3 regions of the Vreelandella venusta genome follow, and region 1 is predicted to be linked to each of the others. Evidence: predicted binding sites of a transcription regulator. Region 1 holds the regulator's gene; each other region holds the start of a gene.
The links. The regulator FNR, encoded in region 1, switches genes on or off when oxygen is low (the NO sensors DNR and NnrR bind a similar motif). The targets are predictions, from matches to a motif close to TTGATNTANATCAA.
Positions count from the first base shown of each region.

Region 1 (2,265 bases):
AACCTGCAGCGCAACGCACCGGTTAATTTCTCTCTGGTCGCCGTTAATATGGATCAGAAACAGCCAGGTTTCCCTGAACATGTATTGCCCCAGTACCTAGATAAAGTGGGGGTTGAATACCACATTCTAGAGCGTGATACCTACTCGGTGGTGAAAGAGAAAACCCCAGAAGGAAAAACGACCTGCGCACTTTGTTCTCGACTCAGGCGTGGCTCGCTCTATGGGTTTGCTGAGGAAATTGGAGCAACGAAAATTGCTCTAGGGCATCATCGCGAAGATATTTTAGAAACGTTATTCCTTAACATGTTCTTCGGTGGCACTTTGAAAGCAATGCCTCCCAAGCTTTTATCTGACGATGGCAAAAATATTGTCATTCGCCCCCTTGCCTACTGCAAAGAGGCTGATATTGCAGAGTTTTCTCGGCTAATGGAATTCCCCATTATTCCCTGTAACTTATGTGGCTCTCAGCCCAATCTCCAGCGCCAAGTGGTCAAAGATATGTTGGCTGAGTGGGATAAAAAACATCCAGGACGCCTAGAAAGCATGTTTAAAGCGGTGACCAATGTAGCGCCTTCCCAGCTAGCAGACCGCCGTTTATTTGACTTTGCTGGCCTTGAAGCCAAACAAGCGGCGTTGATGGAAGGGCGTATTCAGGCGCTTAGCGTGGACTAGCCGACTGCTCTTCCTCTTCAGCTAGCGTGATGAGGCGGCGCATATCTAAAATATTAACCTCGCGCCCTGAAACAGCTACCACCTCTTGCTGTTGAAAGCGGCTAAGAATACGGCTGACCGTTTCTACTGCCAAGCCTAAGTAATTGCCGATGTCGGCGCGGGACATGGAGAGTCTGAAGCTATAAGGCGAGTATCCACGTCGACGAAAACGGTCTGAAAGGGTGACTAAAAAGCTGGCTAGTCGTTGATCGGCCGTCTTGCGCGATAGCAAGCGCATCATGCGTCGGTCATCTCGCAATTCTTTGCTCATACTCCGATAAAGCTGGCCACGTAGTTCGGGCAGTTCTTCGGAAAGTAGGTCCAGGCGGTCAAATGGGATTTCACACACTGTGGTGGTTTCCAGGGCAATGACGCTACCGGGGTAGTGCTCTTCATCAATTCCGTCCAATCCCACTAGTTCGCTGGGAAGGTAGAAATTGGTCAGCTGATCATTGCCGTTACCTTCACTGGTCACTTGTTTCAGGCTACCTGAGCGGACAGCATACACACTGGTGAAGTGATCACCCTGGCGAAACAGGGGCTCGCCTTTTTTGAGTGGTGAGCGGCGGCGAATGATGGCATCAAACTGGCTCATGTCCTCAAGCTCTAAGGCAAGCGGCAGACACAGCGAGCTTAGGCTACAGGTCTGACAGCGCGCCTCTTGCAGCAGTGAGCGTCGTTGGCTGGCGGGTTGTGGCATATAGGTCTCCCTTTCTCGTTAGCCATCATAGGCCCAGAGGCAAGACGTCTCAACAAGCTTATACAATTTTAGAGTAGCGCTGAATAGGCTGGTCAGCTAGGTGAGCATCAAAGGCCATCGCCAAATGGCGAATCAGCAGCCGTCCAGTGGGAGTGGCGCTAATAACTTGCTGATGGCGAGTGATCAAGCCGTCTTGCTCAGCTGTCTTCAATTGCTCAATTGCGGTGGAAAAATAATCACTAGCATCGATGTGCCAACGCTTTCCAACGTCCGCAAGATCAATGTACATGTCGCACATTAGCCGTTCAATCACGTCTCTTCGTATTAGGTCATCCTTATTTAACCTTAATCCTTTGATGGTTGCCAGCTTACCTTTATCTAAGGCTGCTTCATATTGATCAAGCTGAGTCGGGTTTTGTGCGTAAACGTCGTCAATCCGTGATATGGCGGATACGCCTAAGCCAACTAAATCGCACTGTGCATGGCTGGAGTAGCCCTGGAAATTGCGTTGTAAGGAACCGTTGCGCTGTGCAATCGCTAGGCTATCGTCAGGTCGTGCAAAGTGATCCATGCCAATATGCACATAGCCTGCGTTAGTCAGCATTTCTATGGTGGTGTGCAAAATAGCCAGCTTTTCATCAGCGCTGGGGAGGTCGGTTTCGTTAATACGCCGCTGCGGTGCAAAGCGAGTGGGCATGTGCGCATAATTAAATACCGACAGCCGTGCCGGGTTAAGTTCGATAACTTGGCTTAGCGTCTCGGCAAAACTTTTTTCGGTTTGAAATGGCAGCCCATAAATCAAATCAAGATTGAGTGAACGAAAACCAAGACGGTGTGCTTCTTCCATCAAGGTT
Region 1 is NZ_CP065135.1:3,471,244-3,473,508, reverse strand. Features, by position in the region: gene ttcA (tRNA 2-thiocytidine(32) synthetase TtcA) at 1-672, shown strand, start outside; gene fnr (fumarate/nitrate reduction transcriptional regulator Fnr) at 659-1,411, opposite strand; gene hemN (oxygen-independent coproporphyrinogen III oxidase) at 1,470-2,265, opposite strand, start outside.

Region 2 (2,265 bases), 390 kb from region 1:
AATCTGTGCTGCCAACAAGCCTGCATTGGTCGCGCCTGCTTTACCAATCGCCAGTGTGCCAACAGCGATGCCACCGGGCATCTGCGCAATTGAAAGCAATGAATCCAAGCCTTTAAGCGCTTTGGATTCCACTGGCACGCCCAGCACTGGCAACGCCGTTTGAGAAGCCACCATGCCGGGCAAATGGGCAGCACCGCCCGCTCCCGCCACAATTACTTGCAAGCCACGTTCAGCGGCACTTTTAGCATAGTCAAACAACAAGTCAGGGGTACGATGAGCGGAGACGACGCGGGTCTCATAAGGGACGCCCAGCCGCTCTAACATCGCCACCGCGTGTTCCATGACGGGCCAATCAGATTTCGACCCCATGATCACGCCCACTTTGGGTGCGCTGTTCGACATGCAAAAACTCCTCGGCCAAAGGGCCTACTAAAGCAATCAAGCGTTTAATGTGCCGTGTGCCGCAAGCGGCTCACCAGGAAATTAGAAGGCGCATAGTCTACCAGAGCTAGTCGCTTAGAGCGCGTTTGTAAATAGATCGAAATTTTAATCAAAGTAGCATTGAAAAGCGCGCGACTTGGCGGCATTGTGTGTTTGTCATTTCAGACTGATGGAGTCCCATGAGTACGGCATACTCAACTGCTCACGCAGAAACGCTAGATCCTCCGCGAAGCAGCCCTGACCTCGATGTCAGGGATTTAGAAAAACGTACGCGCCTTATGCGTATCATTACCCGCCTGATCGCCGTATCAGATCTGGGAAGCCGCGAAATAGCCCGCCGGGCGGGGCTTCCAGTACAAAAGATCAGCGACCTGCTCGCCGGAAGGCTAGAGCACCTAGATATTGATGAACTCAATGTCTTGCGTCGCACGTTAGAGCTGGAGACGCCATAGCAATAGTTGCTACCTAACGTAATCATTCATCCCCTTTGTTTGCTAACAGGCTTGCCCGCTGGGCAGGCCTGTTTTTGTTTCAAAACAGCCAATTAGCGTTCCAGGATTAAGGGAGCATTAAGAAACTCTCGCTAACCCATTGACACATATCAACTTTTTATAATACCAAAGGCGTAACCTTAGCGTATCCAGATCACTCGCTGTGAAACAACGACTTGTTTCTACAGCAACATCTTTATCAGCTAAGGAGGCGTTATGGACGCCGTTCGTCGGTCGTTGCTAGGCCAATTGGCCCGACTAAGCGCGGGCGCTGCGCTAGTGCCGCTATCCAGTCTTGCTCAAGCTGGCATTAATCAGCAGCCTGCCCGCCGCGAGGGCGACCCTAGCAAACGCTACGGCATGCTAATCGACCTTCGCCAATGCATCGGCTGCCAAGCCTGCACGGTGTCGTGCCATATCGAGAATGCTGCACCGCTTGGCCAGTTTCGAACCACTGTCTCTCAATACGAAGTGCAACACCAAGAAAGTGGTGAACTGGCAACGTTTATGCTGCCGCGGCTATGTAACCACTGCGAAAATCCGCCCTGTGTGCCGGTTTGTCCCGTTGAGGCGACCTATCAACAGCAGGATGGCATCGTTGTCGTCGATAGTGACCGCTGCGTCGGCTGTGCTTACTGCGTCAACGCCTGCCCCTACGATGCCCGTTTTATTAACGAACGCACTCAAACTGCCGACAAATGCACCTTCTGTGCTCACCGTTTAGAAGCAGGGCTACTGCCTGCCTGCGTTGAAAGCTGTGTGGGTGGTGCCCGCATTATTGGCGACATGCGCAATCCAGACAGCCAAATCAGCCGTCTGATCAACGAGCATCGCGACGCGCTCATGGTGCTTCAGCCAGAAAAAAACACCCTTCCCCAAGTGTTCTATTTAGGTATGGACGAACGATTCACTACGCGCCCCGTGGCAGAACCCGTGGCGCTTGAAGTGCTCGACCCACACGGCCAGGAGATGGGCTATGAATTCCACCATTGAACTACTCGCCCCACGCTATGACATCGCCTGGTATCCCTGGGCAGTGCAGTACTTTTTTATGATTGCGGTCTCCTACGCCAGCCTTTGGCTGGCAGCGCCCGCACTGGTGTTTGGCAAGCAATCCTGGTTGCCTACAGCACGTCTGGCAATGATCGCCTGCGTCAGCACAACGTTAGTCGCGCCGGTGGCCTTATTGGCAGATCTACATCAGCCACTGCGCTTTTGGCATTTCTACGCCTACGCCAATACGCATTCGTGGATGTCGATTGGCAGTGTGGTGCTGCCGCTGTATCTGGCCAGCGTTTTAGGCTTCGCCTGGCTGGCTTGGCGACCCGCGCTG
Region 2 is NZ_CP065135.1:3,082,513-3,084,777, forward strand. Features, by position in the region: gene purE (5-(carboxyamino)imidazole ribonucleotide mutase) at 1-402, opposite strand, end outside; gene IR195_RS14495 (XRE family transcriptional regulator) at 621-893, shown strand; gene dsrO (sulfate reduction electron transfer complex DsrMKJOP subunit DsrO) at 1,149-1,925, shown strand; gene nrfD (NrfD/PsrC family molybdoenzyme membrane anchor subunit) at 1,909-2,265, shown strand, end outside.
Region 2: the regulator FNR is predicted to act here: its motif matches at 1,033-1,046, upstream of dsrO (sulfate reduction electron transfer complex DsrMKJOP subunit DsrO).

Region 3 (2,265 bases), 1.1 Mb from region 1:
GGCTACCCAGCCTAGGTTGCCTACTGGACTGACTCCCGCCAAGCCAATCAATCCTGCCGCAATCATCCCCTGGGCAAGCAGCATCCAGCCACGCCGCTGACCAAACGTGTGGGTTAAGATCGGCAGGGCAAGTCGGTCAACGATAGGCGCCCAAAAAAACTTGATTGAGTAGAGCATGCCAATCCAAGCGAAGAAGCCAATGGCGGCCACTTCAACGCCGTCACTGCGTAGCCATGCAGACAACGTGGAAAACACCAGCAAAAAAGGTAAGCCTGCAGAAAAACCTAGAAACAGCATGGTGATGACAGGCGCACGACAGTAAATACCAAGCGCATCCAGCCAGCTGCGCTGGGGAGTTGGGGTGGGCATATTGGTTAACACTCCAGGAAAGAAAACGTCTGCATCGAGGCCCGCTAAAAACTGCTCAGTGGTAAACTAGGCCTGATATCCATGACAAAGCCGATAGCTTACCGGAGAGGAGTTTTCAATGTCGATTACAGCCCATCAAGTAGTCACTTTACACTACGTGTTAAGCGATGTGCTTAGCGATGGCAGTACCCGCGTATTAGATGACTCCAATGCGCGTGATAAGCCCTTAGAGTACCTTCATGGGCACGATAATATTTTGCCTGGTTTAGAGAGCGCGCTAGAAGATAAAGCTGCTGGAGATGAGCTGCGTGTCACGCTGGCACCTGCTGATGCCTATGGCATCCGTAATGAAGACTTGGTGCAACAGGTGAGTCGTGCATCGTTTGGCAGCGCAGCGCTTGAACCCGGTAGCCGTTTCCAAACAGAAGGTGAAGCAGGCCCGCAAATTGTCACGGTGATGAGTATTGATGGGGACATGGTAACGGTCGATACAAATCATCCGCTGGCAGGCCATACGCTTCGCTACCAAGTCAACGTGCTGGAGGTGCGTGAAGCAACTCGCGCAGAGCTGGCTAAAGGCCATCCTCTACCGCCGGGAACCGAGCACAGCAAAGTAGAAGATCGAAAAGTGCTTTAACGGTTAGTGTTGAGCGCTAAAAAATGACCCATATCAAGTTCCTGATGGGCCGCAAATAACCCCGCTGAAAAGCTTGACCCAGGTCAGCTTCCTGCCGCGATTAACGCACTAGGATGGCGTCATACATCACGGCAGGAGGGGATCACCATGTATTGGGATGATGCTGTTATTTTTGGTCTAGTTACTGTCGCGTTAATGATTGCTTTTATGATTGGTTGGGTAGGCTTTATCGTGCGCGACCATCTCCGTAAGGATGAGCGCAAAAAGCATTAACGCCGTTATGGTGACAGTCGTCAGGGGAGGGAGTTTGCTTTTAACAGCGAGCTTCCTGTTGCCGACCCATTTGGGTCGGCTTTTTTATTAATTAAAACTATGTTTTCGAGTATTCGAGTTAATCGTCTGGTAAAGTACCTGGTTGTACAATAAGGCATTGTACCGCAAGGAAGCCATTTGCCATGAATGCTGCTAGTTCAATCGTTGCCATACGCTGTTGCGCTCATCATTATCCCAAAGCAAGTGTTGCCTGTATTCTACTATTACTTAGCTGGCTATCAGTGCCGGTCTATGCTCACGCATTAAACGTCATTAATGGTGAAAAACACACTGCACTCGCGCTTAACGAGTTGCGCCAACAATCTACGGTTAACTCGCCAGTATTTGATCCTTTTCAAGGCCGAGAAGTAGAAATGCATGGGCTTGAATTTCGTCGCTTTCTCATAAACCAGTTTGGCGAAGTTCCTCCCGCATTGCACTTTACGACATGGGATGGTTACGAAGTGACGTTAGGTGGCTGGGATGATCCGAAGTGGTTAATGGTCACGGCAGAGGATGGAGAGCCACTGACATTGCGTTCTCGGGGGCCATTGCGACTGGTTGATCAGGCTTATAATGATCAGCGTGATATCAAGAGCCTACGTGAATTCAACGACTGGATATGGATGATTCGAAGTATTGAGGCCCGTTGGTGATCATTGAGCCGCCGCCTTCTCCACCTGCTGTGCCATTGCCAGTGCCCGCTCCTTTAACTAGGAAGCGTCGCTATGTAACGTGGTTATCATTGAGCCTTATGAGTTTTATGGCATTAATGGTGATTATTGTTTATGAGGCGCGCTGGGTATACCCAGAAATACAGGCTTACTTCAGCCAGACGGGCAATTTGACAGGGCAGCAGCTAGCTACCCGGTCACGGGGATATTTACAGCTTGCCCAGCAACATTTGTTAAGCGGGCAGCCCTTGGATGATGAGCAGCGACAAGCGG
Region 3 is NZ_CP065135.1:2,414,857-2,417,121, reverse strand. Features, by position in the region: gene IR195_RS11665 (AmpG family muropeptide MFS transporter) at 1-369, opposite strand, end outside; gene IR195_RS11660 (FKBP-type peptidyl-prolyl cis-trans isomerase) at 488-1,006, shown strand; gene ccoM (cytochrome c oxidase subunit CcoM) at 1,154-1,279, shown strand; gene IR195_RS11655 (hypothetical protein) at 1,462-1,974, shown strand; gene IR195_RS11650 (GGDEF domain-containing protein) at 2,073-2,265, shown strand, end outside.
Region 3: the regulator FNR is predicted to act here: its motif matches at 1,030-1,043, upstream of ccoM (cytochrome c oxidase subunit CcoM).